Regions from separate parts of the Burkholderia sp. 10_S31 genome, predicted to be linked through region 2. Evidence: riboswitches for the same ligand, from Rfam matches in the RefSeq annotation. Region 2 holds a riboswitch; each other region holds the start of a gene.
What was found. Region 2 has a riboswitch for cobalamin ahead of AC1Z3W_RS08990 (TonB-dependent receptor domain-containing protein). Riboswitches for the same ligand answer to the same signal wherever they lie in the genome.

Region 1 (7,506 bases), 1.3 Mb from region 2:
GCGACAGGTGCGCACTGTCCCGCGCAGTTGCTCACCGATGGTTCGATTCGTCGCGGGAGCGATGCTCCTTCGTGCAATGAGATCTCCGCGCGTGCATTTCATGAGCTGGCGCGCCGTGGTGCTGACGATACCCGGTCGTCATGCTGTACACGCACGAATCCGTGCGCGAGACAGCGACCGACGATGCCGCGCTCGCGTTGACCACCGCTACTGCGCATCGTGAAAGATGATGCCGACCGTATGGCGGTGCCCGGTCCGGATCCGGCTCACGCCGTGACGCAGGTTGACGCGATAGACGCCGCGCGTTCCCTGCACGGGCCGGCCATGCACGGCGAAGATCACCGCGTCGCCTTGCGTCAGCGGCACCACTTCCGCACGCGATTGCATGCGCTGCCGCTGTTCCGTCAGCACGAACTCCCCACCCGTGAAATCGCGGCCCGGCGCCGATAGCAAGATCGCGACCTGCAGCGGAAAGACGTGTTCGCCATACAGATCCTGATGGAGGCAGTTGTAGTCGTCCGGACCGTACTGCAGGATCAGCGGCGTCGGTCGCGTCTGTCCCGCCGCGTGACAGCGCTCGAGGAATGCAGCGTGATCGGCCGGGTAGCGGGCGTCGATCCCGAGTGCGCGGTTCCAGCGATTGGCGATCGGTGCGAGATGCGGGTAGAGCGCTGTTCGCAATGTGTCGATAACTGCCGGCAGTGGATACGCGAAGTACCGGTATTCACCGCGGCCGAAACCATGCCGCGCCATGATGACGCGCGACCGGTAAAGCGCATCTCGCGGATAGAGCGATGCCAGCGCAATGCATTCGTCAGCGGATAGGAGACCCGGTACGTGAGCGCATCCATGGCGATCGAGTGCGGTACCGGCGGCGGTCCAGTCGAGTGCGCTCACGCGCTGCACGAGGTCGACAGATTCGACGGCGGGCTGCAGATCGGCGATGTTCACGGGGTGTGCCTCTTTAGTCGGCGATGGGGTGTCGTGCGGATATGTCGTGAGCGCCGAAATCCTCTCCGCATCACGCGCGCCCGGATGCCCGGGCGACCGCAGACGGATGACGGACGACGCAATTCGGGAAATGCTGCTGCGAGCACGACCAGGTCATGATGAAAATCGATGAACCCAGTCTAATGCCGTGGGTGCGACGGCGCGCTCCAGATCTTGCGCTTCAATTCGGAAGAGCGAGGGGGCGCAAGTCCCGGCGCGAGCGGTTGGGCATAACGCGGATTCATTGAGGTGCTGTTCCGCCTCGGTCCGGGATGGGCTCGGCGTAGTGTGCGCGAGATGGAAAGCGAGAGGGCCTGCGAGGAGAAAAACCGAAGCGCCGAAGCGCTGAAGCGCCGAAGCGCCGAAGCGCTGAAGCGCCGAAGCGCTGAAGCGCCGAAGCGCCGAAGCGCCGAAGCGCCGAAGCGCCGAAGCGCCGAAGCGCCGAAGCGCCGAAGCGCCGAAGCGCCGAAGCGCCGAAGCGCCGAAGCGCCGAAGCGCCGAAGCGCCGAAGCGCCGAAGCGCCGAAGAGACGAAGCGCCGAAGCGCCGAAGCGCCGAAGCGCCGAAGCGCCGAAGCGCCGAAGCGCTGAAGCGCCGAAGCGCCGAAGCGCCGAAGCGCCGAAGCGCCGAAGCGCCGAAGCGCCGAAGCGCCGAAGCGCCGAAGCGCCGAAGCGCCGAAGAGACGAAGAGACGAAGAGACGAAGAGACAGACGAAGAGACGAAGAGACGAAGAGACGAAGAGACGAAGAGACGAAGAGCGGCGAGCGGCGAGCGGCGAGCGGCGAGCGACCGATCCCCCGGCAGCTCGCCGCTCGCCCGCTCAGGCGATCGACCGGAACAGCCAGTAGAGTCCGGCCGCCAGCGCGATCGACGCCGGCAGCGTCAGTACCCACGCGAGCACGAGGCTGCGCACCGTGCTCCACTGCAGCCCGGACCCGTTCGCCGCCATCGTGCCCGCGACGCCCGACGACAGCACGTGCGTCGTCGATACGGGCAGCCCGTATGCATCGGCCGCGCCGATCGTCAGCATTGCGACGAGTTCGGCCGACGCGCCCTGTCCGTACGTCAGATGCTGCTTGCCGATTTTCTCGCCGACGGTTACGACAATCCGTTTCCAGCCGACCATCGTGCCGAGACCCAGCGCGATCGCAACGGCCACCTTCACCCAGGTCGGAATGAACTTGGTCGCGTGATCGAGCTGCTTGTGGTAGTTGTCGATCGCGAGCTTGTCGTCGGCGGCGAAGGCGGGTTGACCCGACTTCTCGATCAGGCGAATCGCTTCGGATACCAGATACATCGTGTTGCGCACGTTGTCGACGTCACGCTGCGGCACGGCCGCCATCGAGCCCGACGAACCGACCGCGGTCGCGAGCGACGTGGACAGTTGCTGCACGGCCGGCAGCACGGCGGGCGTCATCTCGCGACGCTGCACGAAGTGCTCGACATCGGCACGCGGATTCGCGGACGGCGCGACGCCGTTCGAGTATTTCGCGAAGGTCGCGGCCGCCTGGTTCGCGACGGCGACGAACGTCTGCGATTCGGCCGGCGTGACCGCCTTGTTCAGTGCATACGCAGTCGGCACCGTGCCGATCAGGATCAGCATGATGAGGCCCATCCCCTTCTGCCCGTCGTTCGACCCGTGCGCAAACGACACGCCCGTGCACGTGAGGATCAGTAGGCAGCGGATCCAGAACGGCGGCGGCTGATCCTTCGGCGGCTCCTTGTACAGTTCCGGAATCCGCACGACGGCCTTCAGCAGGAGCAGCAGCAGCGACGCGCACAGGAAGCCGACGATCGGCGAGAACAGCAGCGACTTGCCGACGCCGAGCGCCTGGCCCCAGTCGACGCCGCTCGTGCCCGACGGCCCGTGCATCAGCTGGTTCATCAGCCCGACGCCGATGATCGACCCGATCAGCGTATGCGAGCTCGACGACGGCAACCCGAAATACCAGGTCGCCAGGTTCCAGACGATCGCGGCGATCAGCAGCGCGAACACCATCGCGAAACCCGAACCGCTGCCGACCTGCAGGATCAGCTCGACAGGCAGCAACTGCAGGATGCCGAATGCGACGGCGCCGCTAGAAACCATCACGCCGAGGAAGTTCCACATGCCTGACCAGATCACCGCGACGTTCGGCGTCAGCGAGTGGGTGTAGATCACGGTCGCGACCGCGTTCGCCGTGTCGTGGAAGCCATTGACGAATTCGAAGCCGAGCGCGATCACCAGCGCGGCACCGAGCATCAGGTACGGGAACAACGATCCTTCGCGGATGGGCGACAGATCGGCAATCAGATGGGTGGCGATATAGACTGCACCGATCGCAAGCACCAGCAGGAAGACGGCATAGCCGACCTGCCGGGTACGTTCGGTGGAGCCGGAATTGTGCGCGGCGGACGAAGCAGGCTGATTCATGACGGCATCTCGTAAGGGAACCGCAGCCAATCCTAGCTTTCGCTATCCGTCAGTTTGATGACAATCGGGAGGACGAACCGTTACCTTTCAGATATGTAAGAAAATGGCGCCGTCAATCTCCTTACGCATCGGTATCGTGCCGAACCTCGTCCGTGGCCACTGTCCAGCCATCTCGCGATGCGGTGAATACCGAGCACGACAGCGGCGCGACTTCGATGCGGATCGCAGCCTTTGCACCTATCCGACGCACGTGCGCGATGGCAGCCCGAACGATCGCCGCATGCGTGATCGCGACGATATCGCGATCGCGCGGCAGCGCGTTCAACCATGCGTCGACGCGGCGTGCGACGTTCTCGAACGATTCGCCGCCGTGCGGCGACGCGGACGGATCGTCGATCCAGGCGCCGAGCTCGTCGGGGATATCGCGCGCGAGGTCGTGCAGCCGCTTGCCGCGCCAGTTGGCGTAGTCGACATCGCGCAGCGCATCGTCGATGCCGGCGCGCAGCCCGAGCGCATCGGCGGTTTGCTGCGCACAGCGTGCGGGGCTGCACAGCACGATCGCGTCGCGGCTGCCGGCGAACCGCTCGCGTAGCGCGGCAGCATCGGCGAGCCCGCGGGCATCGAGCGCATCGTCAGCGGGAAACGCGCCGGCGCGCATCGCACGGGTCGACGCATGCGCGATCAGGCACAGCGAGGCAGGCTGGGTCATGTCGATGTCCGGAAGGTTTTGCATGGCCGCGCCCGTCGTGCACGGGCCTTCAACGCGCGAACGTTCGCGCGTACAATTCGCACGATACGAAAGGCGGAAGCCGGTGCAAGCCCGGCGCGGTCGCGCCACTGTAACCGGGGATCCTCGATCCCGGAAGCCAGACCTGCCTGCGTATTCCATCCAACATTTGTCGGGGCGCGATTCCCCTGAGGTGCATCCATGAGCGAAGCAGTGCTGAAGCCGGTCGTCGTGCCGGCGCCCATTCCCGTCCGCGAACTGTTGCCGTGGGCCATCTTCGTCGGCCTGATCCTGCTGCTCGCGCTGTATTTCGTCGGCGCGGAACAGGGCGCGACGTCGCTCGTACCGGGCATGTACGTGCACGAGTTCGTCCACGACGGTCGCCATCTGCTCGGCTTTCCCTGCCACTGACGCGGAGTACACGATGGTCGGAAAGCTGCTCATGCGCGGGATGCTCGCAGGCATCGCCGCGGGCCTCCTCACGTTCGGTTTCGCCAGAATCGTCGGCGAACCGCAGGTCGATCAGGCAATCTCCTTCGAAGAAAAGACCGACGCCGCCAAGGGCGAAGCGCCGGAGCCCGAACTGGTCAGCCGTCACACGCAGGCCGGCGTTGGCCTGCTGACCGGCGTCGTGACCTACGGCGCGGCATTCGGCGGACTGTTCTCGCTGGTCTTTGCGTATGCCTACGGACGAGGCAGCCGCCTCCCGGCGCGGCCGCTCGCCGCATGGCTCGCGCTGGCGGCGTTCGTCGCGCTCGTGATCGTGCCGAACCTCAAGTACCCGGCCAATCCGCCGTCGGTCGGCGACCCCGACACGATCGGCTATCGCACGGGGCTGTTCTTCCTGATGATCGCGATCTCGGTCGCGACGATGGTGTTCTCGGTCAGCGTGCGCCGCCATCTGCTGGCGAAACTCGGGCAGTGGAACGCGTCGATCGTCGCCGGGCTCGTGTTTGTCGCGATCATCGCGGCCGTGCAGATCGGGCTGCCGTCGGTCAGCGAGTTGCCGGCCGATTTCCCGGCGGCCTTGCTGTGGAAGTTCCGCGTCGCCGCGATCGGCATGCAGGCGCTCATGTGGACGACGATCGGCCTGCTGTTCGGTGCATGGGTCGAACGCGGTGAACGCACCGGCATGCGCGCCGCCTGACGCACGTTGCACCGGGGCGCGCCTAGCGCAGCATGCGCGGCGCGCTCCACGTCGATTCGCGCGCTAGCGCGACGAATGCGGCCAGATAGTCGATCGATGCATCCGCTTCGCGGATACCGAGAAAGATCTGCTTCGCGATGCCCTTCTTCCCCAGCCTGACCGGCACGACCGGCATCCGGTCCGCATATTCGTCGGCAAGCCATCTCGGCAGCGCGGCCACGCCGCGCCCGCTCGCGACCATCTGCAGCATGATGTCAGTCGTCTCGATCGACTTGTGGCGCCGCGGCACGATGCCGGCCGGCGTCAGGAACTGGTTGTAGATGTCGAGCCGGTCGGTCTCGACCGGGTAGGTGATCAGGACTTCGTCGGTCAGCTGCTCGGGCGTCACGTAGTCGGCGTTGGCGAACCGGTGCGCGTCCGCGACGACCAGCACCTGCTCGTAATCGAACACGGGATCGAAGCGCAGCCCCGGCTTGTTCAGCGGGTCGGGCGTCACGAGCACGTCGATGTCATGGCCGAACAGCGCGCCGATGCCGCCGAACTGGAAGCGCTGCTTCACGTCCACGTCGACGTCCGGCCAGCGCGACAGGTACGGCGACACGACCTTCAGCAGCCACTGGTAGCACGGATGGCACTCCATCCCGATGCGCAGCGTGCCGCGCTCGCCCTTTGCATACTGCTTCATCCGCTCCTCGGCGAGCTCGAACTGCGGCAGCAGCCGGTTCGCGAGCTTCAGCAGATATTGCCCGCCTTGCGTGAGCCGCAGCCCGCGTCCTTCCCGATCCCAGATCGGCGTGCCGAGCTGCTGCTCGATCTTCCGGACGGTATGGCTGAGCGCCGATTGCGTGAGATGCAGCGCATTGGCGGCTGCGGTCAGCGAGCCCTGGCGCTCGACTTCACGGATCACGACGAGATGGAATCGTTCCAGCATGGATATCGCTCAACCCAGAGATGCATGAACAAATTTAATGGATAAATGAAATAATGCCATTTTATTTCATGGGATGAAATCCCTATGATGACTGCCGGATCTTCAATTTTTCTCTGGACGGCAGCTTCATGGTTACGACACACAACCTCGGTTTCCCGCGCATCGGCGCGAAGCGCGAACTCAAGTTCGCTCTCGAACGCTACTGGAAGGGCGAATCGCCGCGCGACGAGCTGAGGGCACTCGGCGCCTCGCTCCGCCAGCGCCACTGGAACGACCAGCGCGAACTCGATCTCGCGCCGATCGGCGATTTCGCGTTCTACGACCAGGTGCTCGACATGAGCTTCACGCTCGGCAACCTGCCGAAGCGCGTGCAGGACTTCCACGGCGATCCGCTCGACAACTATTTCCGCGTCGCGCGCGGCCGTTCGGCGCAGTCGGCGGAAGAACATGCGGCATGCTGCGGCGGTGTCGCGGCCGGCGAAATGACGAAGTGGTTCGACACGAACTATCACTACATCGTGCCGGAACTCCATGCGGACACGAACTTTTCGCTCGATCCGTCGCGACTGCTGCAGCAATTGGCCGAGGCGAAGGCGCAAGGCATCAACGCGAAGCCGGTGATCCTCGGCCCCGTCACGTATCTGTGGCTCGGCAAGGCGAAGGACGATTCTGATCGCCTCGCGCTGCTGCCGAAGCTGCTGCCGGTGTACGGCGCGCTGCTCGACACGCTGACCGCGCAGGGTGTCGAATGGATGCAGATCGACGAGCCGATCCTCGTGACCGAACTCGACGCCGAATGGCGCCAGGCATTTCGCACCGCGTATGCGGCGCTCGAAACGCGCCGCATCAAGCTGCTGCTCGCGACGTACTTCGGCCAGTTGCAGGACAACCTGACGCTCGCTGCCTCGCTGCCGGTCGACGGCCTGCACATCGACGCGATCAACGCGCGCGACGAAATCGATGCACTGGTGCGTGAACTGCCGGCCGACCGCGTGCTGTCGGTGGGCGCGATCAACGGCCGCAACATCTGGAAGACGGACCTGAACGCGACGCTCGACTGGCTCGAACCGCTCGCGAAGCAATTGGGCGGTCGCCTGTGGCTTGCGCCTTCGTGCTCGCTGCTGCACGTGCCGGTCGATCTGGCGAGCGAAGAGAAGCTCGACGCGGAGATCCGTTCGTGGCTTGCGTTCGCGCTGCAGAAGCTCGACGAACTGAAGGTGCTCGCGACCGCGCTGAACGAAGGCCGCGACAGGGTGGCCGACGCGCTTGCCGCAAACGCCGCCGCGATCGAGTCGCGCC
Region 2 (7,506 bases):
CGGCGCAGCCGGACGCGCGAGCCCGCGGGCCGGCAGCGGCGTCGACATCACGATCGACGTGCGCGTTTCGCCGTACAGGTTGATGCGCTCGATCAGTTGCTCGAGGTGCGCCATGCTGACCGCGACGAACCGCATCACGTACGAATCCGCGCCGGTCACGTGATGGCACTCGACCACTTCGGGAATCGTCTCCAGCAGCTTCAGGAATTTCGCCTTCGCCGGCTGCGGCACCGTGATGCCGATCAGCGCGCTCACCGGGTACCCGGCGGCGGCCGGATTGACCCGCGCCGTGTAGCCTTCGATCACGCCGGCCGACTCGAGACGCTTCACGCGTTCCGTCACCGCCGGCACCGACAGGTGAACCTGGCGCGCCAGCTCCGTGTAGCTGATGCGGCCGTTGGCCTGCAGCAGCGCGAGTATCTTCCAGTCGAGTTCGTCCATCGTGGTGGAGTTTTTAAGCTGAAGCAGCCATTTTTCCTTAAAAACCGCCTTCAGCGGCGACCGGACTTTCCCTACGATGACGTTTCAAGCCACGGGATGTCGCGAGGAGCCGGCCATGCTGTTCATCAAGTCCGTCGTGATGGGATTGTCGATCGCGGTGCCGGTCGGCCCGATCGGCATGCTGTGCATCCAGCGGGGCCTGAGCCGCGGCTTTCGTGCTGGGTTCGCGACGGGGATCGGCGCCGCATGCGCCGATGCGATCTACGGGCTGCTCGGTGCGCTGGGCGTCGCCGGCATCGTCACCGCGTTTCCGATGCTGACCGTCGCGCTGAAAATTGGCGGCGGCGCGTTCCTCGTGTGGCTGGCCTGGACCATCGCCCGGCAGGCGCCGGCCGCGTCGGCGACACAACGCGATTTGCCGCGCACGACCGTGCTGCGCGATTTCCTGACGACGTTCGGCCTGACGCTGTCCAACCCGATGACGATCCTGTCGTTCGTCGGCATTTTCGCGGCGCTCGGCCCGCTGGCGGGCACGCATGGCGACGCAATGGGGGCGACCGTCGCGCTGATGGTCGTCGGCGTGTTCCTGGGTTCCGCGACGTGGTGGCTGTGCCTGAGCGGCGCGACCGCCGTATTGCGCACGAAGATGTCGCTGACGTTCATGCACGGGCTGTCGCGCGTGTCGGCCGTCGTGATCGCGGTGTTTGGCGCGATCCAGTTGATCGCGGGTGTGCGAGGCGTCGTATGGTCCTGATGCGCACCGCAGCGCGATCGAACGCGCCCGCTCGCGCACGACGACGGCATCCGGCACCCGAAATCGTGTCCGCAGCGGCACCCGCGACCGCGGGCGCCGCTGCACCGACCGCCCCGGTCAGAACGTATAACTGACCTTGCCGAACGCGGTGCGGCCGAGCGTGTTGTAACCGTACGCGGTCATGTACTGGCGGTCGAACAGGTTCGACAGCGTCGCCGACACCGTCAGGTGCGCATTGATCTTGTACGACGCGCGCAGGTTGACGGTCAGGTACGACGGCAGATACGTCGTGTTGGCCGGGTCGTCGAATGTCGTGCCGCCGTAGCTCGCCGTTGCCCCCGTGCTCAGCGCGTGCAGGTGCAGTTCGTCCCAGGTGTGGTCGATATTCACGCTGACCGTCTGGCGCGGCCGGCGGTTGAGCCAGCTGTCGTTGGTTTCGTCCTGCGGATTCAGGATGCCGACGGCGATGCTCACCGGCGTCGAGCGGCCGATCGTGCCCTTGTACGACAGGTCGATGCCGCGGATATGCGAGCGGCCGATGTTCATCGGCGAGAACGTCGCGGGGTTGTACGCGATCAGGTTGTTGATGCGCGTGTCGTAGATCGCGGCGCTGAACGTGCCGTACGCGGTGTTCGCGTCGAGCGCGGCCTCGACCGAATCGCTGCGCTCCGGATTCAGGTTCGGATTGCCGTAACCGGGGTAGTACAGGTCGTTGAACGCCGGCAGGCGAAACGCATTGCCGTACGACACGCGCGCCGTGTACACCGGCGTGATCGCCCACGACAGCGCAGCGTTGCCGGTGTTCACGGCTTTCCCCGCGATGATCTCGTGACGGCCCGCGACGAACATCGTCACGCTGCCGAGCGTCGCCGATTGATGCAGCGAGAACGCGGAGTCATTGCGCGTCGGCACGCCTTCCGGCATGTCGACGGGCAGGAACGCCTGCTCGCGCGTGAAGTCGTACGCGACTTTCGTCTCGCCCGACAGCGGCAGGCCGAACAGGCGGAAGCCGTGTTCCTGATGCGTCAGCGACGTCGACGAGCTGATGCGCTGCGAGTTGATCTGGTCGGTCGAAATGGACGGGTCGCTCGCATACAGGAACTGGCGGTCGTTCGCATAACCGAACGACTGGTCGAACTGCGTGTCGGGCGTGATGTCGAGATGGAACGCGATGCCGGTCGTCAGCTGATGATCGAGCTGTCGGTTCGCAAAGCCGGCGTTGTCATAGGACAGGTCGGAGCGGTGATACAGCGCGAACGTCGAGATCGACCAGTTGTCGCGTGCGTAGCCGAGGCGTGCATCGAGGTCCTGCGCGTGATACGGATTGCGGCCGTCCTCGTGGTATGGCAACACGGGCCGCGTTGCGTCGATGCCGGCCGTGTTGTAGTCGTGCAGCCCGAGCGAGTAGGTGAGTCCGCCGAGTGCGGCGAGCGGCCCGGTGGAGGGCACGGTGCCCGACGTGCGCAACTGCGTGTCGAAGGTCTTGTTCGAGCCGCCGCCGAACGACACGGTCGTCTGGTTGGGTTGGCCGGCGGCGCGGCGCGTGAACAGCTGCACGACGCCGCCCATTGCGTTCGCACCGAACGACGCGGCGGCCGGCCCCGAAATCACCTCGACGCGCTCGAATGCTTCGGTCGGCAGGTCGGCCCACGGCGCGATGCCGGTGGTCGGCGAGCCGATCCGGATGCCGTCGATGAACACCGCGACCTGGCTGGCCGACGAGCCGCGGATGCTGACCGATGCCGACGCGCCGGGGCCGCCGGTCGTCGAGACGGTCACGCCCGGCAGTGTCGCGAGCGCCTGCGTGATGCTCGGATCGCTCGGCGACAGCCGGTCGAGGTCGGCGCGCGTGAGCACCTGCGTCGTCGCATAGCGCTGGTCGAACGACTCGGGCAGGTGCCGCGTGTCGGTCACGGTGATCGTCGGGAGGTCGGCGCCATTTGCAGGCTGGGACGGCTGCGCGGGTGCCGTGTCGCCAGCGGCGTGGGCGATCGGGGAGAGCAGCGCGGTGGCGGCGGACGTGGCGAGAAGGTGGCGAAGATTCATGATGCGGCGAGCGTGATCGTGTTGCAGGTACGGCGTACGCGCGGGAAGACGCCGCGCATGCCGGCGGCGCAGCGGCGCGACGCTTCCGGCGTGGAAGCGGAGGCGGAAAGATGGGACATCCGAAGGATCCTGAGGTCGGGCCGTCCATGCAACGGGGCGACCGCCAAAGGCGGTGCCTGGCGCGCCGGGACACCCCGCCCGGTGCGGCTGCTTGGACCTCGGGTCGATGGCAGGTCTCCTGGCTCGCGGGTCGTCATTCGCGCCGGCCTTCCCGGTTTCCCAGTGGCGTGGAGTGGCGCGGATTCGCCGCTTACAGTTGCGGGGGCAGCCGCAGATTCGAGGCGCTGCCTCTCCTGCGTTCCCTTTTGATCCCGTCTCCGGGAACCATCAGCGCGCAAGCGTAATGGCGAGCGCTCGGGCGCGTCAATTATCGAAGCACGCGGGGATGCGAAAAAACGTCATTGTTCGGCGAATTTTTTCTATTTCCTTTCGCTCAAGGCGCCCGAACCGCGCTTCATGTCTGATGAAACGGGATCTCGGCGGCGCCGCAATCGCGCCGGAATCGGCTCGGTGCGATGCCCGTCCATCGCACGAACGCCCGCCGAAACGCTTCCTCGCCACCGAATCCGAGATGCGCTGCAATCCGCGCGACCGGCCAGTCCGACTCGCGCAGGCAGCGCCGCGCGACGTCGGCGAGGCACTGCTCGCGCAACACGTGATAGCCGCTGCCTTCGGCGGCCAGCCGCCGCCGCAACGTCGCCTCGCTCACGCCCAGCCACGTCGCCAGCTCGGCGAGCGCCGGCAGCGCCTGCTCGCGCGCGAGCGCCGCATCGAGAAAGCCGCGTACTTGCTGCGCCCATGACACGACGGCCGGCGCCGCATCGATCAGACGAAACGGAAAATCGACGAGGAAGGCGGCAAGCTCACCCGGCTGGCGGATCACGCGGGCATCGAGCCGCGCCGCATCGAACGCGAATCCATAGGTCTTGCGACCGATGTCGACCGGCGCGTTGAACAGCCCGAGCAGCGGCATCGCGTCGTCGCGGCGCGGATGGCCGAGCCAGACTTCGTCCGGCCGCAGCGGCTGCCCGATCAGCCAGCCGAACAACTGCAGATAGCAGAACAGCCCGGTCAGATCGACGAGGCATGCGGCCCGGCTGCGCGTGCGGCGCAGCGAATCCATCCGGAACGTCGCACGAGCGTCGCGCACCGTGAGCGACAGCGTGCCGGCACGCGGCGTCAGCATCTCGCAGAACTCGGCCGCACAGCGGATCGCATCGGCGAGCGTCGCACAACTGAGCAGGCAGCGGCACATCAGATCGACTTCCTGCTTGCGCATCGGCGGATGGCCGTCGCCGCGCGCGACCTGCGCCTCGAGCCGCTCGATCGCGTCGCGGTACAGCGCGACGAAGCCGCCGGGCGTCGCTGCCGTCGCTGCCGTTGCGGTCGTTGCGTCCGGCGTCGCGCGCGGTTGCGCCTGCGGCGCACCGCTGCGCGCCAGTTCGTCGAGCAGGCGCACGCCGAGTCCCGGCAGCACGCGGCCGCGTGCCGGCATTGCGCGCTGTTTCATGTCTCTCCCGATCTGAGCGTTGCGACAGGGGTTGGTGAGCGGGCCGGTAGGGGTTCGCCGACCGTCGCCACGCAAGAATGCTATCCACACCGGTTGCTTCCGGCCTCGCCGGAACGGCGTAGGCGGCCGGTTTTGCTTCCCGCCACGAACCACCCGAGACGACCCGCGAATGATTCAGATCGTAGACGAAATCACCCTCGCGCCCGAGCGCATTTCCGACGTGCTGGCGCTGCTGCACGACCGCTATCTGCCGGGCCATGCGGCGCGTGGGCTCGTGGCGGCCGGCCGCTGGGTGTCACCGCCCGTCGCGGTGCCGGGGCAGCCGAGCACGCTGTGGCTGACGTGGCAGGTTGCCGACGCGCCGTCGTACTACCGGATGCGCGCGCTGACCGACGGCGACGTGGTCGCGTTCTGGATGGCCGTCGACGCGCTGTGCGACACGCGTCGCCGCCATGTGATGACGGACGCCGATGCGCCGCTGCCCGCGCTGACGGAGGTCGACCATGCGGCATGACACGGCCCAGATATACGTTTCGGCGATCGACGATGCCGGCGCATTCGAACGTGCATTGCGCGACGCCGCGCATGCGCTGCCCGGCGCAACCCGCGTGGCGCTCGCGCGCAATCTCGAAGGCTGCTGGGGCGCGGGCGGCTACACGCTCGACGTATTGCGCGACGAACGGGCGACCGTTCAAGCGACGGATTTCACCGCGCTGTCGCGTGTGCCGGGCGTCGTGCGGATCGACGGCGCCGCGTGCCGCGCGATCGGCGGCGGCCTGCGCGAGCCGGCGTTGCGCGACGGCGTATGGCGCACGCTGATGCTGCGTGTGCGGCCGGAGGCCGGCGAAGCGCGCGTGCGCGACCTCGAGCGCGAACTGCTGCGCATGCCCGCGTTCATGCCCGGCATCCGCAACTGGCGGCTGAGCCGGAGCGTGGCGCCCGGCGGGTGGACCCACGTCTGGCAACAGGAGTTCGCGCACGTCGGCGACCTGCTCGGCGAATACCTGCTGCATCCGTATCACTGGGGCTGGGTCGACCGCCGATTCGACGCCGAAAGCCCCGACTGGACGGTCGATGCGCTCTCGCATGCGTTCTGTCCGCTCGCGTCGAGCCTGCTGGCCGACACGGCGGCGTGACGCGCGGCGCGCATACGACCCGCCGCAATGCAAACGACAACACTGGAGACACCACCATGCGAGCCTTGCTGATCGACCGCGTCGGTCATTCCGACGCGCTGCGACTGGCCGACGTTCCCGCACCGAAGCCGGGCCCCGGCGACGTGCTGATCCGCGTCGCGTACGCGGGCGTCAATCCCGCCGACTGGAAATGCCGCGAAGGCTATCTCGGCGCGTTCATGCAGATGACGTTTCCGTTCGTGATCGGTTTCGACGGGGCCGGTGTGGTCGAGGCGGTCGGCGACGGTGTCGAGGGTTTCGCGCCGGGGATGCGCGTGTTCGCGCAGACCGACGTCGGCGCGGGACGCTGGGGCGCGTATGCGGAATACGTCGCGGTGCGTCACGACTCCGTCGTGCGCCTGCCCGATGCGGTGGGCTTCGCGGAAGCGGCGGCCACGCCGACGCCTGCGCTGGCCGCGTGGGCCGGCCTGTTCGACGACGGCGGGCTGCGTGCGGGGCAGACCGTGCTCGTGCACGGCGGCGCGGGTGCGGTCGGCACGTTCGCGATCCAGCTGGCCGCCCAGGCGGGCGCGCGCGTCGCCGCGACGTGCTCGGCGCACAACCGCGCGAGCGTCGAATCGCTTGGCGCGGCGGCGAGCATCGACTATCGCGCGCAGGACATCGCCGCGGTCGTGCGGGCGTGGGCGCCCGGCGGCGTCGATCTCGTGCTCGATGCGGTCGGTGGCGACACGCTGCCCGACGCACTCGACCTGCTGGCACCGGGCGGCACGCTCGTGAACATCATGACGCTCGCGGCGGGCGATGCGCAGCGGCTGGCTACGACGGATGCCGAAGCCGCGCGGCGCGGCCTGCGCACCGCGATGACGTATAGCCGGATGCCGAGCGGCGCCACGCTCGCATCGATCGCCGAACGGCTCGGCCGGCGCGCGTTGCGCGTGCCGCGCTTCGACAGTTTCCCGCTCGAACAGGCTGCACGCGCACTCGATCTCGTTCAAACGGGCGACGCGAAAACCAAGTTCGTGCTGCATGTTGTGGATATCGCGGGCTGACGCCGCACGGTCCGCACGCAACATCACCTTCACCGGAGACATCATGACCGACACCCGAACCGCGACGCTCGCGGGCAAATGCGCGCTCGTAACCGGCGCGAGCCGCGGCATCGGCCGCGCGATCGCGCAGCGCCTCGCGTCCGAAGGCGCGACCGTCGTCGTGACGGCGCGCAGCCTCACGCAATCGGCGACGACTGCCGGCACGCTCGCCGAAACGGTCGCACTGGTCGAACAGGCGGGCGGCCGCGCGATTGCGCTCGCCGCCGACCTGTCGAACCCGGCCGAGCGCGATGCGCTCGTCGGACGCGCGGCCCAGGCCGCCGGCGGCCTCGACATCCTCGTGAACAATGCGGGTGTGGCCGACTACGCGTGCGTCGACGCGATGCCGATGGCGATGTTCGACACGACGATCGAGCACTATCTGCGCATCCCGTTCGCGCTGAGCCAGGCCGCGATCCTGCTGATGCGCGCGCGCGGCGCCGGCTGGATCGTGAATGTCGGCTCGGTCAC
Region 3 (7,506 bases), on a different contig from region 2:
TCATCCATGCGCAGCCACACGACGCCGCCCGTCGGTACCGGTCGCGACAGCACCGTATCGAGCGGCACGCGCAACGCGTGCGACGCGAGCGCGCGAATCACGCCTGCATGCGTGAGTGCCCATTGCGGCGCATCGGTCTGCGCGACCGTGCCCGCGATCCGCGCGACACGCGCGGCGAACCGTGCGACGCTTTCGCCGCCGTGCGCGCATGCGTGCATCAGGTCGGCCGCCCACGCGTCGAGCGCGGCGCGGTCGATGTCGTCCCAGCGCTGCAGCTCCCACGTGCCGAAGTCCATTTCCCGCCAACCCGCGTCGCACCGCAGCGGCACGTCGAGCGCTTGCGCGAGCCGTTCGGCGACCGACGCGCAGCGCGCAAGCGGGCTTGTCCAGACCTGTTCGGGCAACGGCGCTGCGAGCGCCGCCAGACGCTCGCGCACGGCCTGCGCGCCCGCATCGGCCGATGCCGCGAGCGGCACGTCGCTTCGCCCGTAGCAGACGCCCGGCTCGACATCGACGGCCGGATGGCGGATCAGGACGAGGTCCATCCGAGCACCACCAGATAGATCGCCAGTTCACTCAGTTGCTGCGCGAAGCCGAGACAGTCGCCGGTATAGCCGCCGATCCGCTTCACGAAATAGCGGGCCGCCCATGCACGCACGATCACGAGCGCGACGAGGGCCGCAATGCCCGCGCGCCAGTCCGGCCAGATGAGCCACGGCAGCCCGAATGCGGCCGCGACCGACGCCGAGCGTGCACCCATGCGCTGCGCGACCGGTTTTGCCTTGCCCTCCGGCCGGACGTAGTCGAGCGACATCAGCAGGCTCACGGCCGCCGCGCGGCTCGCCGCATGTGCGGCGATCATCGTCCACGCGGCGCGCAGCGGCGGCATGGCCGCGAGCGCCTGCCATTTCAGGCCGAGCGCGATCACGAGCGCGACCGCGCCGAACGTGCCGATTCGCGAGTCGTGCATGATGCGCAGCACGTCGTCGCGCGCATAGCCGCCGCCGAACGCATCGCAGCTGTCGGCGAGGCCATCCTCGTGGAACGCGCCGGTCGCGAGCAGCGTCGCGGCCATCGACAGCCCAACTGCGATCGACGCGGGCAGCACGCGCAGCGCCGCGAGATAGACGAGCGCGCCCCACGCGCCGACGCATGCGCCGATCAGCGGGAAGTAACGCGCGGCCTGGTCGAGATCGCCCGCCGCGTAGCCGATCGCGCGCGGCACCGGCACGCGCGTGAAATAGCCGAGCGCGACGAAGAAGTAGCGCAGTTCGGCGCGTACGCCGCGCGCGTGCTCAGGCGTCACGATTGTCGACGCCCGCGGATTCGAAGCTCGCCATCTCGGTGAGGAACGCGGCCGCCGCGCGCACCAACGGCAGCGCGAGCGCGGCGCCCGTGCCTTCACCGAGCCGCAGGTCGAGCGCGAGCAGCGGCTTCGCGCCGAAATGCTCGAGCATGCGCCGGTGGCCGGCCTCGTGCGACGTATGCGAAAACACGCAGTAGTCGCGCACACCGGGCGCGATGCGCTCGGCGACGAGCAGCGCGGCCGTCGCGATGAAACCGTCGACGAGGATCGTCATCCGCTCGCTCGCGGCCGCGAGATACGCGCCCGTCATCATCGCGATCTCGAAGCCGCCGAACGTCGCAAGCACGTCGAGCGGCGCGATCGCGTGCGAATGCCGGACGAGCGCGCGGCCGAGCACCGCGCGCTTGTGTGCGAGCCCCTGGTCGTCGAGGCCCGTGCCGCGCCCGACGCACGCGTCGATCGGCACGTCGAGCAGCCGGCTCATCAGGCATGCGGCCGACGACGTGTTCGCGATCCCCATCTCACCGAAGCCGATCACGTTCGTGCCGAGCGATGCGTGCAGGCGTACGCGTGCGGCGCCGGCCGCGAGCGCGGTGTTCGCCTCGTCGCGCGTCATCGCGGGCTCAACCGCGAAGTTGCGCGTGCCGCGCGCGATCGGCAACGACACGAGCCGGTCGGATACCGGCAGCGGCGACGCGACGCCCGCATCGACGATCTCGAGCACGCTCTGCGCGACACCCGAGAACGCATTGATCGCCGCGCCGCCGGCCAGGAAGTTCGCGACCATCTGCGCGGTGACCGACTGCGGATACGGGCTCACGCCCTCGGCCGCGATCCCGTGGTCGCCGGCGAACACGATCGTGACGGGGCGCTGCAGCTGCGGCCGCTCGGTATGCTGGATCAGGCCGATCTGCAGCGCGATCGCCTCGAGCTGGCCAAGACTGCCCGGCGGCTTGGTCTTGTGATCGATCACATGCTGCAGGCGCTTGCGCAGCGTGTCGTCGAGCGGCGCGATCGCGGGCGGGAAGTCGGTCGGTTTCGTCATTGGAAGGTTGCCTCGTTGGCGCGGCCGCTGCCGCGCATCGAAAGAAGGGAGTTCATCGCCGCTCGGGCCACGCAGGCAGCAGCGCGTCGCGGCCGTTCTCGCGAATCAGCACGAGCGGATAGCCGAACGCGTCGCTCGCGCGCGCCGGCGTCAGCACGTCGTGCACGGGGCCCGCCCACGCATGGCCGCGGCCGTCGAGCAACAGCGCGTGCGTCGCGAAACGCCGCGCGAGATTCAGGTCGTGGCACGAGAACAGCACCGTGCGCGGGCCCGCGTCGAGCCACGCGCCCAGCGCGGTCAGGCCATCGATCTGGTGATGCAGGTCGAGATGGGCGAGCGGTTCGTCGAGCAGCATCAGCGGCGCGTCCTGGCACAGGGTCGCGGCCAGTGCGACGCGCTGCCGCTCGCCGCCCGACAGCGACAGCACGTCGCGCGACGCGAGCTCGGCGAGCCCGAACGTCGCGAGCGCGGCGCGCGCGGCCGCACGGTCCTCGTCACGCTCCCAGCCCCAGCCCCAGCCGCCAAAATACGGAAAGCGGTTGAGCAGCACCGTGTCGAATACCGTCGCGCTGAACGCGTCGTGCAGTTGTTGCGGCATCAGCGCGCGGCGCCGCGCGAGCGCTTCGGGCGACCACGCGGCGAGCGGCCGGCCGTCGATCTCGACGTGGCCGCCGGCCGGCTGCTGCAGGCCCGCGAGCGTCGCGAGCAGCGTCGTCTTGCCTGCGCCGTTCGGCCCCGCGACGCACCAGATCTCGCCGGGCCGGAACCCTTGCGTGAAGCCGTCGAGCAGCGTCCGTGCGCCGGCCTTCAGCGTCAGGTCGACCGCCGCGCAGGCCATGTCGCCGCCGGTGTGCGATACGGTGTGCGTCATCGCATCGGTCTCCTCAGCAACATCCACAGGAACACCGGCACGCCGATCAACGCAGTCATCACGCCGACCGGCAATTGCGCGGGTGCGATCGCGGTGCGCGCGAGCAGGTCCGCCGCCATCACGCCGCCGCCGCCCGCGAGCATCGCGGCGGGCAGCAGCATGCGCTGGTCGTTGCCGAATGCGAGCCGCAGCGCGTGCGGCACGACGAGGCCGACGAAGCCGATCGTGCCGGCCGTCGTCACCGCGGCCGCGGCGGCCAGCGACGCGACGAGGTAGATCCGCATGCGCAGTCTCGCGACCGGCACGCCAAGCGCATGTGCAGTCGCGTCGCCGCGCAGCAGCACGTTGAGTTGCGGCGCGGCCGGCAGCGCGACGCAGGCGGCCACCAGCAGCGCACCCCATGCGAACCAGGGCGCCGTCACGCCGTTCAGGTCGCCCGTCAGCCAGAAGATGATGCCGCGCAGCCGCGCATCGGGCGCGAGCGACAGCAGCAGCGTGACGAGCGCGCCCCACCCGGCCGCGATCACGACACCGGTGAGCAGCAGCCGCGGCGACGCATCGCGCGAATCGCCGCGCCACAGCTCGCGGCGAGCCAGCCCGAGCACGAGCGCGACCGACGCGAGCGAGCCGGCGAACGCGGACGCATCGACGAGCCACCACGCGGCGCCCGCGATCATCGCGACGAGCGCGAAGCCCGCCGCGCCGCCCGACACGCCGAGCACGTACGGCTCCGCGAGCGGATTGCGCAGCAGCACCTGCAGCAGCGCACCGGCGAGCGCGAGCAGCGCGCCGCAGGCGAAACCCGCGAGCGCGCGCGGCAGCCGCAGCGTGCGCACGATGTCGGCGAACAGCGCGTCGCCGCCGTGCGGCACGAGCGACGCGAGCGCCTGCCACGGCGACATCGGCACGCTGCCGATCGACAGCGACGCGACGAACAGCAGCGCGACCACGGCCGCAAGCACGGCCCAGATCGCGGCGGCACGCGCGGCGCTCATGCGGCGTACGGCATCGCGCATGACGCGCGACAGGTCGGCTGACCACTGTTGCCGACCGAGCGCGGCACGGGCGTCGCGCTTCGGCGCGTTGTAGGCATACGCAAGCTCGTTATCCTTGTCGAACGGGTTGTTGCGCCGCACGCCGGCCATACCGGCATGCAACGGCCGCGATCCGCCGGGCCGCACCTTCGCGCGACCGGCGTTCTGCGCAATATAGTGGAAGGTGCCGCATCGGGTCGATCGGCGTGGTGACGACGAGCGTCGGCGCCGATCCCGGACGAATCGGCGTCCGCCGCGGCCTGCGCGACGGCGGCAAGCGGTACGCCGCGGCGTGCGCCGAATGCCGTGCGGACGATTGGGGTCAGCATCGAAGACAAGTCCCGTGAAGCACTGCGCGCCCCGCTTCCCCGCAGGCCGCGCGTCATGAAGCCGTGCTGGCTCCTCGCCTCGGCCGGTATCCGGGCTGGCGGCGTACCGGCTCGCCTTCCCGCGCGTGTCACGCGCAGTGGCCCGCGCCCGCGTGCGACCTACCTGCACGCGAAACGCGCCCGAGCCGGCCTGCGTCACGCGACGCGGCCGCTTACCGTTGCGGGGGCAGCGCAGGTTGGCGATCTCCGGGCGGAGCGCGCGGCCTGCTTCCCGTTTAACCGCGCGACGCACGCGCGAGCACCGAGGCGGCGCCAGTTTAGGAGCCGGCCGCGCGAGCGTCAAGAAAGCGGCCGAACGCGTGCCTGGCGCGCGCCGCGAACACGCCGGAGCCGTGTATTCGCGGCAAGAAGCCGGGGTGTTACGACTGGAAACGTTACAGATGTCGGAATGCGCGTTATTCCGCGCTAAAATGCTGGGTCTTTAGAGGACGCAGCAGATGCTCAACGAACTCGAAACTTTATCTCAAAATATTGGCCGTCTGATCTCGCTGAACAAGCGCTATCACTCGGAACGGCTCGCGCTCGAGGAGCAGGTCGCGCAAATGCGCGCGGAAGCGGACGCGGTCCGCGCGGAACTTGCGCAACTGCGCGACGAACGCAATGCGCTCGCGGCCGAGCGCGACACGCTGTCGGCGAAGATCGACGACGCCCAGGTCAAACTGAACGCGATTCTCGAAAAGCTGCCGCGCACGAAGAATGCGGAGCAAACCGACAACCAGCTCGACCTGCTGGATGCGCAGGCGCGCACGGATAGCGACGACGCGGCCAGCCACGGAGAACATGCATGAGCACCAAGCAGATCGAAGTCTCGATTCTCGGTCAGCCCTATCGGCTCGCCTGTTCGGCCGAGACCGAAGCGGCGCTGCTCGAGGCCGTCGCGCGCGTCGACGCCGAAATGTCGAAGATCCGCGCGAACAGCTCGGTGCGCGGCACCGATCGCATCGCGGTAATGGCGGCATTGTCGCTCGCATCCGAATTGCTGCGGCTGCAAACGAGCGTGCGGCACGGTGAAGCATTTCCGGCGGAAGAAATCCGTCGTACAATGCATCAGATGAACGAACAGCTCGGCGCGGTGCTCGCACAGCACGAGACGCAGTAACGTTCGATCGATGCGTCGATTCCCCTTGATCTCGGCGATCAACGGTGGTCAAATTGGCGCAACGAAACACAGTTCAGTCAGCTTCCCTGCCTGGTTCGCCAAGGTCATATATTCCTTGAACCAATGCCATGTGCACGGTTGCGGAAATTTGTAGCACGGGCGCGCGCGTCACTCTGTCTGATGTACCCGATGTGCTGCTAACTGCGACCAATTCTGAACCCCAGGTTCAGGATGCCGGCCTAGCGGCCAAGGCGGGGGCCTATCCAACGGCATCGGGCGAGTCCCGATGCCGTTTCCTTTTGTAGCAGCCTCTTTCTGCGTCGATCACGACCATGCAATACTGGCTGATGAAGTCCGAACCGGACGAAGCAAGCATCGACGACCTCGCGCACGCGCCGCAGCACTCGCTGCCCTGGACCGGCGTGCGCAACTATCAGGCGCGCAATTTCATGCGCGACACGATGAAGATCGGCGACGGTGTGCTGTTCTATCACTCGAGTTGCCCCGAGCCAGGCATCGCGGGCCTCGCCGAAGTCTCGTCGACACCCTACCCCGATCCCACCCAGTTCGATCCAAAAAGCCCGTATTACGATCCGAAGTCGACGCAGGAAGCACCACGCTGGCTGCTCGTCGACGTGCGCTTCGTGAAAAAGTCGCCGCTCGTGCCGCTCGCCGCGCTGCGCGAACACGACGAACTCGCCGACATGCGCGTGCTCGCGCGCGGCAACCGACTGTCGATCACGCCCGTCACGCGCGCCGAATGGCGCTTCATCACCGAAAAGCTGATGAAGTAGGCGCACGCAGTAAGGCGCGTGCAGCTCGCGCACGCCAAAGGTCAAATCCGGTCAACACGCGCCACGATCACGGAACTCGCGGAGCGTTCGCGCGGCCTAAGCAACCGCTGTCGTCCGATCGGGCGACGGCCGTTTTTTGTCGCGCGGTACGCCCGCGTCGCGCACGCGTGATCCGCGTGCGCGCCCTCGCACAAGGAATCCAACAATGACCAAGAAATCCGCACTCGCGCTGTCGCTCGCCCTCGCCGTCGCCGTGCCCGTCGCGCTGACGCTCGCGTCGCCGGCCGCGCACGCGCAAACCGCGAACCCGCACTTTCCGGAGCCGGCGGGCGTGCTGTCGCTGTCGTCGCAGGCCAGCGCCGACGTGCCGCAGGACATCATCCACATCACGCTGTTCTACGAACAGCAGGCGAAGGACCCGGGCAGCCTGACGTCCGCGCTGAACCAGCGCGCCGATGCGGCGCTCGCACAGGCGAAGGGCGTATCGGGCGTCACCGCACACACCGGCGCGTTCTCCGTATATCCGAGCACCGATCGCGACGGGAAAATCTCCGCATGGCGCGGCCGTACCGAAGTCGTGCTCGAATCGCGCGACTTCGCGGCGGCGTCGAAACTCGCGGGCCAGTTGTCGAACCAGATGCAGGTCGCGAACGTCGAGTTCTCGCTGTCGCCCGAAGCGCAGCGTGCGGCCGAGCAGAAGCTCACGACCGAAGCGATCAAGTCGTTCCGTGCACGCGCGGACGAAGCCGCGAAGGCCTTCGGCTACAGCAGCTACTCGATTCGCGACGTGAACGTCGGCGGCGGCCGCAATGTGCAGCCGTACACGCGCATGATGGCGATGGCCGCGGCGCCGATGGACAACGCGAAGATGAGCGCGCCGATCTCGGTCGAAGGCGGCAAGGCGACCGTGTCGGTGACGGTCAACGGCTCGGTGCAGATGAAGTAACGCGCATCGCGCGACGCTCGGC
Region 4 (7,506 bases), on a different contig from region 2:
TGTGAGCGTCCGCGTATCCGGCGCGTCGCGCCGGCCTCCACCGAGGAGGCACACACCGGCCCGACGTTACCCCGAAAGCGGCGCGGCCGCCCACGTTTTCCTGGAGAGCAATCCATGCAGTTCGACCTGACCGACGACCAGCGCGCGATCGAAAGCGCGATCGAGAAAATCTGCGAACGCTTCGGCGACGACTACTGGCTCGAACGCGATCGCGCGGGCGGGTTTCCGTCCGACTTTCACGCGGCGCTCGCCGAAGCCGGCTGGCTCGGCATCGCGATGGACCCGGCCCACGGCGGCGCCGGGCTCGGGATGACCGAGGCCGCCCTGATGATGCGCACGATCAGCGCGTCGGGTGCCGGCCTGTCGGGCGCATCGGCCGTGCACATGAACATCTTCGGGCTGAACCCCGTGCAGGTGTTCGGCAACGATGCGCAAAAGGCGCGCTTCCTGCCGTCGCTGATCGCCGGGCGCGACAAGGCCTGCTTCGCGGTGACCGAGCCCGACGCCGGCCTCGACACGACGCACCTGAGCACGCAGGCGCGCCGCGACGGCGACCATTACGTACTGAGCGGGCGCAAGATCTGGATCTCGACCGCGCAGGTCGCGAACAAGATGCTGATCATCGCGCGCACGACGCCGCTCGACCAGGTCGCGAAGCCGACCGACGGGCTGAGCCTGTTCTACACCGACCTCGACCGGTCGCGCGTCGAAGTGCGAGAGATCGAAAAGATGGGCCGCAAGGCCGTCGATTCGAACATGCTGTTCATCGACAACCTGCGCGTGCCGCGCGACGACCTGATCGGCAACGAGGGCGACGGCTTTCGCTACCTGCTGCACGGGCTGAACCCCGAGCGGATCCTGATCGCCGCCGAGGCGATCGGTCTCGGGCAGGCCGCGCTGCGGCGCGCGACGCAGTATGCGTGCGAGCGCGTCGTGTTCGGCCGGCCGATCGGGCAGAACCAGTCGATCCAGCATCCACTCGCGCAGGCGTGGATGCAGCTCGAGGCCGCGTGGCTGATGGTGATGAAGGCGGCGACACGCTACGACGCGGGGCAGCCGTGCGGGGCCGAGGCGAACGCCGCGAAGTACCTCGGCGCGGAAGCCGCGTTCCAGGCATGCCAGACGGCGATCGCGACGCACGGCGGAATGGGCTATGCGAAGGAATACCATGTCGAGCGCTACCTGCGCGAGTGTATGATTCCGAGGCTCGCGCCCGTGAGTCCGCAACTGATTTTGTGCTACATCGCGGAGAAGGTGCTCGGGCTGCCGAAGTCGTACTGACCGTAGCGACCCGGCGGCCTGCGCGGCGCGCGGCTTCCCGTTCCGAATCAAGCGCTCGCCATGGACGTCAAACTCGTTGCCCGCACGCTCGACCTGTTCGAGCTGTTCGCCGCCGAACGGCGGCCGCTGCCGCTCACCGAACTCGCGCGCCTGCTCAATGTGCCGGCGTCGAGCTGCCTGGCGATGGCGCGCACGCTCGTGAGCCGCGGCTATCTGTACGAAGTGCGCAAGCGCGGTGGGTACTACCCGACGCGGCGCCTGCAGACGCTCGCCGCCGCGATCGACGCGACCGATCCCGTCGTCGACATCGTGCATCCGCAGCTCGTCGCGCTGCGCGACGCGAGCCGCGAGACGGCCGTGCTCGGCAAGATCCAGGGCGCGTCGGTCACGTATCTCGACGTCGTCGAATCCGAGCAGGCGATCCGCTATACGCGCCAGCCGGGCGAGCTGCGCCCGCTGCATGCGAATTCGATCGGCAAGGCGATCTTCGCGGAACTCGCGAGCGATGCGCAGCAGGCGCTCGGCGCGCAGCTGTCGTTCGAACGCTTCACCGATGCGACGGTGGCCGACCTGCCGGCGCTCGTCGCGCAAGCCTCACGGTTTCGCGAACTCGGCTGGGCCGAGAACTTCGGCGAGAGCGCGCCCGAGCTGTCGGCGATCGCGGTCGCGCTGACGCTCGACGGCGACTGGTACGGGCTGTCGGTCGTCGGCCCGACCGAGCGGATCCGCCAGCATCGCGACACGCATGCGGCGCTGCTGGTCGACGCGAAGGCGCGGCTGCTGGCCGAGCAGGGGCGCGGCTGACGTAGCCACCTGCCGCGCTGCCTGCTGCCCTCGGGTACTCAGGTACTCGGGTGCGCGAGCCGTCAGCGATACCAGCGCGGCGTATACACCCATTCGCGCCCGTCGCCGATCGTGAAACGTCGCGTCGTCGACGAACCGACGATCACCATCGTGCGCATGTCCACCTGGTCGCTGCGCAGCGCGCCGAGAGTCGTCGTTGCGAGTGTCGCGCCAGGCCGGCCGATATCGCGGCCGAGCACGACGACCGTATCGGCCGCGCGATGCGCGCGCACGGCGTCGAGCGCACGATCGAGCTGCCACGGCCGCGCACGCGAGATCGGATTGTAGAACGCCATCACGAGATCGGCTTGCGCCGCATGCCGCAGGCGCGTCTCGATCACATCCCATGGCTTCAGGTTGTCCGACAGCGAGATCGCGCAGAAATCGTGGCCGAGCGGCGCACCGGCCTGCGCGGCGGTCGCGAGCGATGCCGATACGCCGGGTTCGACGCGCAGCTCGACCGCCGCCCATTGCGGATCGCGCGCTTCGTCGAGTGCCTCGAGCACGGCCGCGGCCATCGCGAACACGCCCGGGTCGCCCGACGACACGACCGCGACGCGCCGGCCTTCGGCCGCCAGTTCGAACGCATGGCGCGCGCGCTGCATTTCTTCGCGATTGTCGGTGCCGTGCACGCGCTGGTCCGCGCGGAACGGGCCGGCCATCGTCACGTAGGTCGTATAGCCGAGGATGTCGGTGGCTTCCGCGAGTGCGGTGCGCGCAGCCGGCGTAAGCCATGCGGCATCGCCCGGGCCGAGGCCGAGCACCGTCAGGCGGCCCCGCGCACGGCCGAGCGTCGCGGGATCGACCGGCTGCGCGGCAACCGCGCAGGCGAAGCCGTCGGACGTTGTGCGCAACGTGTGCGCCACGCGCAACGCATTGCCGAGCACGGCCGCCGCATCGGTGTCGCCGCCGGCAACATCCGCGAAGCGCAGCGGCACGCCCAGCGTGTGCGCCGCCGCTTCGACCCGTGCCTCGCCGAGCATCGTCGCCGGTGCGACGAGCGCGGCGAGCGCCAGCCGCGCGAGGCCTTGCGCGTCCAGCAGCGCATCGATGCGTTCGGCGAGCGGGGGCGCCGCGTCGGCCTGCACACCGCGCGCATCGATGCCGACCACCACGCTGCGCGGATGGATCACGAGTTCGTCGCGCGCGCCGCGCCACGCATCGGGCGTCACGCGGATCGCATGCGCTGCCGCGTCGTCGCGCGGCAGCGCGACGTCGTCGAGCCACGGTGCCGCGCCGTCGATGCGCGTGGCCGCGCCCGCGAGCAGGTCTGACACGAAGCGCTTGCCTTGCTGGAGATCGGCGAGCGCATAGCCGTCGGGTGGATTGAGCACGCATGCGCCGAAGCGCAGCTCGCCGCTCGTCGTGATCGCCGGTGCGACGCCGAGGCATTCGGCGATTTCGCGCGCGATCACGTTGACGCCCGTCAATCCGCCGAGCAGCGGCACGACGGCCGAGCCGTCTTCCGCGACCGCCAGCACAGGCGGCTCGACTCCCTTGTCGGCCAGTGCCGGCGCGACGCAACGGATCACGATGCCGGCCGCGCACAGCGCGACGATCGGCAGGCCGCGCGCGTAAAGCTCGCGCAGGTGTGTGCCGAGCTCGTCGAACGGCACGTCGGCCTCGACGCGCGACGCGAGCCCGTGCACGAGCGCCCCCGGATAACGCGCCTGGATGCGTCGCGCGGTTTCGAGCGCGCCCGCGCCGAGAATCACGATCGCGGGCGGAGTCGTCATCCTTGCCATTTTTCCCCCGGTACGACGAGCAGCGAGAAATACGGCGATGCCATCGGGTCGACCTCGTCGAGCGGCACGATGCGCTGGGTCGCCATCGTCGCGCGCTCGACGTACAGCGCGCGCTTCGCGAGCCCGAGTGCGTCGAGCACGCGCCGCACCTTGTCGAAGTTGCGGCCGAGCTTCATCACGACGGCCGCGTCGGCCTGTGCGAGCCGCGCGCGCAGTTCGTCCTCAGGCAGCACGCCGGACAGCACCGACAGGCTCTGGTTGCGATAGACGAGCGGCTGGCCGAGCACGGCCGTGCCGCCGAGCATCGCGCACACGCCCGGGATCACTTCGGTGTCGTAGCGCGGCGCGAGGCGATCGTGCAGGTACATGTACGACCCGTAGAAGAACGGATCGCCTTCGCAGATCACCGCGACGTCGCGCCCGGCGTCGAGATGCGCCGCGACGATCTCGGCGGCCGTGTCGTAGAAGTCGGCGATCACCGTCTCGTAGCAGAGCGGCGGCGGCAGCGTCTCGGTCGTCACCGGATAGACGAGCGGCAGCTGCGTCTGCGCTTCGAGCAGGTGCGCTTCGACGATCCCGTACGCATTGCCTTTCTTGCCTTTCGCGACGAAATACGCGACCACCGGCGCGGCCTGCAGCACGCGCAGCGCCTTGATCGTCATCAGCTCAGGGTCGCCGGGGCCGACGCCGACCCCGAACAGGCGTCCGCGCGGGGCCGTCATTCGGCCTCCGTCGCGAGTGCGTTGACCGCGGCGGCGGCCATCGCGCTGCCGCCGCGTCGGCCGAGCAGCGCGACGTACGGCACGCCGCGGCTGTCCGCGTCGAGCATCGCCTTCGATTCGGCCGCACCGATGAAGCCGACCGGAAAGCCGAGGATCAGCGCGGGGCGCGGCGCACCGGCGTCGATCATGTCGAGCAGGTGGAACAGCGCGGTCGGCGCATTGCCGATCACGACGACGCTGCCGGCCAGGTGCGGGCGCCACAGTTCGAGCGCGGCGGCCGAGCGCGTGTTGCCGAGATGCCGCGCGAGGTCGGGCACGGCCGGTTCGCCGAGCGTGCAGATCACGCGATTGCCGGCCGGCAGCCGCGCGCGCGTGATGCCTTCGGCGACCATCTTCGCGTCGCAGAGAATCGGCGCGCCGGCCGCGAGCGCGGTGCGGCCCGCCGTGCCGGCGCCGGCCGAAAAGCGCAGGTCGTAGACGACATCGACCATCCCGCACGCGTGGATCACGCGCACCGCGAGTTTCTCGAGATCGGGCGGAACCTGCGACAGGTCGGCCTCGGCGCGGATCGTCGCGAACGACTGGCGGTAGATTTCCTGCCCGTCGCGAATATAGTCAAGCATCGGTGGTGTCCTGGCTGTGCCGCGCGCCCGTCAGTCGGGCCGCGGCCTGGTCAATCGTCAGATGGCGCGCGAGCGGGGCGCCGAGGCCCGCGGCGGCGTCGCGCCGGTAAAGGTCGTAGCGTGCGGGCGCGACCGCGACGAGCGTGTGCGTCGCGGGGTGCGGCAGCGCGCAGTGGCGCTCGCAGCCGGTCAGGTGCACGTCGACCGGATGGCCGACGCGCGCGGCCAGCGCGAGCGCATCGTGTTTCGTATCGGCGCGCGACTTCGCGCAGCCCGCGCTGCCGGTGCAGGCAACCAGCGCCGCCAGCGGGTCGGATGCCGTGCATACCAGGCCGAGCGACGCGAGCGCATCGAGCACGGCCGGCGCGCGCTCATGCCGTATGCCATGCACGAACACGCCTTGCCACGGGGTCATCGACAGCGTGCCGTCGCCTTCGGCTTCGGTCAGTGCCGCGAGTCGCTCCAGTTGCGTCGCGTCGAGCCGGCCGAGCACGCACTGCGCGCCGACGCTGCAGTACGCCGCGTCGAGCGACGGCCGCGCGCCGAAACGCAACGCGGCATCCGCCGGCTTGCGCCGCCAGCCGGCCAGTGCCGGATCGGCCTCGAGCGGGAAGGGTACGTAGTGCTGCGCGCGCGCGCGCAACGCGCGTTCGCCGCCGGTCGCGAGCCATGCGCGCATCCGCGTGACGTCGGCCGGCGCAAGATCGAGGAACGCGAGCAGCAACGCACGCACGAGCGCGACGGCCTGGTCCGGCGCCACGTCGAACGACGCGGGCGAATCGTCGGACGAGACCGGCGGACAGCCGGCCAGGCCCGCGGCGATGCGGACCGCGCCGTCGCCGCGGCGCCGCGCGGCGAGCCAGATGTCGTGCGGATGATCGAGCGCCGCGACCGATTCGCCGCCGTCGAGCTGGATCGAGAATTTCGGCGACAGCTCGCCGCGGCGCGGCGCGTGCGTCAGCATGTCGAGCAACGGAAGCGCGAGTGCGCGGCTGTCGAGCAGCGCGGCGGGATCGAGCCCGGCGAGCGGGCTGAGCATCACATTGCGGACGTCGTCGCTCGCGGCGAGCGCGGCCGTATCGGCGGTGGCGTCCGCAGTTGCATCGACGGGTGGGCCGAGACCCGCGTCGAGCAACGCACGCGTCAGCGCGTCGGCCGCGCCGTCGCGAATGCCGCGCAGCTGGAGATTCGCGCGATTGGTTGCGTCGATCGTGCCGGAGCCGTACACGCGCGCGGCGGCGGCGATCGCGCGCGCCTGGCGGGCCTCGAGCCGGCCGCCCGGCAGCTTGATCCGGCACAGTCCGCCGTCGGCGGCCGCGACGACGCGCACGAGCCCCGGGCAAGCCGACGGGCGCACGACGGGTGACGCAGGAATCGAAACGGGGGCGGAACTCACGGGATACCGGGACAGTGTCGCGCCGCGGCCAACGCATCGGTACACCCCGCCCGACGCCGACTGGCACGCACGCACTTTCAGGCCGGCAGGTCTCCTGGCTGACAGGTCGGCGCCGGCTCCCGGCCTTCCCGGTGAAACCAGTGGCATGAGGGGGAGATCGGCTCGCTGTCTACAGTTGCGGGGGCAGCCACAGCGGCGCGAGGCGCGCCCTGTGTTCCCTCTTCGGCCCCGAAGGGCACCGGCGAACGAACGGCCGTAGGATACCCGATTTCACGGTCGCTTCGCGACCGCCGGGCGCGTGCCGCGATCGCAGCGAAACGCGGCCCGGCGCCGGCGGGTCAGCAGATGAAACGCGCGGTGGAACACGGTACCATGCCGACTTTCGCAACGCGGACGGCCGCGCCGGCGCCTTCTCGGCCGCCGTGCGGCGACTCGATGAAATCGGACGATGGGGAAGGGTGCATGACGGCGTGGCTGACGGTAGTGGGCATCGGCGACGACGGCTACGCGGGGCTCGGACGCAGCGCGCGGCGCGCGCTGCTCGAGGCGACGCGGGTCGTCGGCGCGAAGCGGCACCTCGACATGCTGCCCGCGCGGCTGCCGGCCGCACGCGAAGCGTGGCCGTCGCCGTTCGACCTGTCGGGCCTGCTCGCGCGGCGCGGCACGCCCGTCTGCGTGCTCGCCAGCGGCGACCCGATGCTGTTCGGCGTGGGCGCCACGCTCGCGCGCGAACTCTCCCCCGACGAATGGCGCGTGCTACCCGCCCCGTCGTCGCTGTCGCTGGCGGCCGCGCGGCTCGGCTGGCCACTGCAGGACGTCGGCGCGGTGTCGCTCGTCGGCCGGCCGCTCGCGACGCTCGCGCGCCACCTGCTGCCGGGCCGGCGCCTGTTCGTGCT

Region 1: linked by a shared signal. The riboswitch ahead of AC1Z3W_RS14665 (CbtB domain-containing protein) and the one ahead of AC1Z3W_RS08990 (TonB-dependent receptor domain-containing protein) in region 2 are both predicted to bind cobalamin.
Region 3: linked by a shared signal. The riboswitch ahead of AC1Z3W_RS32550 (FecCD family ABC transporter permease) and the one ahead of AC1Z3W_RS08990 (TonB-dependent receptor domain-containing protein) in region 2 are both predicted to bind cobalamin.
Region 4: linked by a shared signal. The riboswitch ahead of cobG (precorrin-3B synthase) and the one ahead of AC1Z3W_RS08990 (TonB-dependent receptor domain-containing protein) in region 2 are both predicted to bind cobalamin.

What each region holds. Positions count from the first base shown of each region.
Region 1 covers NZ_JBXOWK010000001.1:3,270,025-3,277,530, reverse strand. The annotation lists gene AC1Z3W_RS14680 (2OG-Fe(II) oxygenase) at 208-951, opposite strand; gene AC1Z3W_RS14675 (inorganic phosphate transporter) at 1,810-3,402, opposite strand; gene AC1Z3W_RS14670 (histidine phosphatase family protein) at 3,524-4,111, opposite strand; cobalamin riboswitch at 4,156-4,291, shown strand; gene AC1Z3W_RS14665 (CbtB domain-containing protein) at 4,331-4,540, shown strand; gene AC1Z3W_RS14660 (CbtA family protein) at 4,554-5,276, shown strand; gene AC1Z3W_RS14655 (LysR family transcriptional regulator) at 5,299-6,207, opposite strand; gene metE (5-methyltetrahydropteroyltriglutamate--homocysteine S-methyltransferase) at 6,336-7,506, shown strand, end outside.
Region 2 covers NZ_JBXOWK010000001.1:1,994,055-2,001,560, forward strand. The annotation lists gene AC1Z3W_RS08980 (Lrp/AsnC family transcriptional regulator) at 1-441, opposite strand, end outside; gene AC1Z3W_RS08985 (LysE/ArgO family amino acid transporter) at 557-1,195, shown strand; gene AC1Z3W_RS08990 (TonB-dependent receptor domain-containing protein) at 1,313-3,241, opposite strand; cobalamin riboswitch at 3,453-3,645, opposite strand; gene AC1Z3W_RS08995 (helix-turn-helix domain-containing protein) at 3,756-4,811, opposite strand; gene AC1Z3W_RS09000 (hypothetical protein) at 4,981-5,325, shown strand; gene AC1Z3W_RS09005 (Dabb family protein) at 5,315-5,947, shown strand; gene AC1Z3W_RS09010 (NADP-dependent oxidoreductase) at 6,004-6,996, shown strand; gene AC1Z3W_RS09015 (SDR family NAD(P)-dependent oxidoreductase) at 7,040-7,506, shown strand, end outside.
Region 3 covers NZ_JBXOWK010000003.1:2,668,996-2,676,501, forward strand. The annotation lists gene cobC (alpha-ribazole phosphatase) at 1-545, opposite strand, end outside; gene AC1Z3W_RS32535 (adenosylcobinamide-GDP ribazoletransferase) at 530-1,306, opposite strand; gene cobT (nicotinate-nucleotide--dimethylbenzimidazole phosphoribosyltransferase) at 1,296-2,351, opposite strand; gene AC1Z3W_RS32545 (ABC transporter ATP-binding protein) at 2,404-3,222, opposite strand; gene AC1Z3W_RS32550 (FecCD family ABC transporter permease) at 3,219-4,217, opposite strand; cobalamin riboswitch at 4,650-4,906, opposite strand; gene AC1Z3W_RS32555 (hypothetical protein) at 5,083-5,433, shown strand; gene AC1Z3W_RS32560 (cell division protein ZapA) at 5,430-5,744, shown strand; RNA gene ssrS (6S RNA) at 5,825-6,006, shown strand; gene AC1Z3W_RS32570 (EVE domain-containing protein) at 6,077-6,538, shown strand; gene AC1Z3W_RS32575 (SIMPL domain-containing protein) at 6,744-7,484, shown strand.
Region 4 covers NZ_JBXOWK010000003.1:1,573,889-1,581,394, forward strand. The annotation lists gene AC1Z3W_RS27330 (CitMHS family transporter) at 1-5, shown strand, start outside; gene AC1Z3W_RS27335 (acyl-CoA dehydrogenase family protein) at 115-1,281, shown strand; gene AC1Z3W_RS27340 (IclR family transcriptional regulator) at 1,342-2,085, shown strand; gene cobJ (precorrin-3B C(17)-methyltransferase) at 2,148-3,860, opposite strand; gene AC1Z3W_RS27350 (precorrin-2 C(20)-methyltransferase) at 3,857-4,591, opposite strand; gene AC1Z3W_RS27355 (precorrin-8X methylmutase) at 4,588-5,214, opposite strand; gene cobG (precorrin-3B synthase) at 5,207-6,571, opposite strand; cobalamin riboswitch at 6,678-6,868, opposite strand; gene AC1Z3W_RS27365 (bifunctional cobalt-precorrin-7 (C(5))-methyltransferase/cobalt-precorrin-6B (C(15))-methyltransferase) at 7,073-7,506, shown strand, end outside.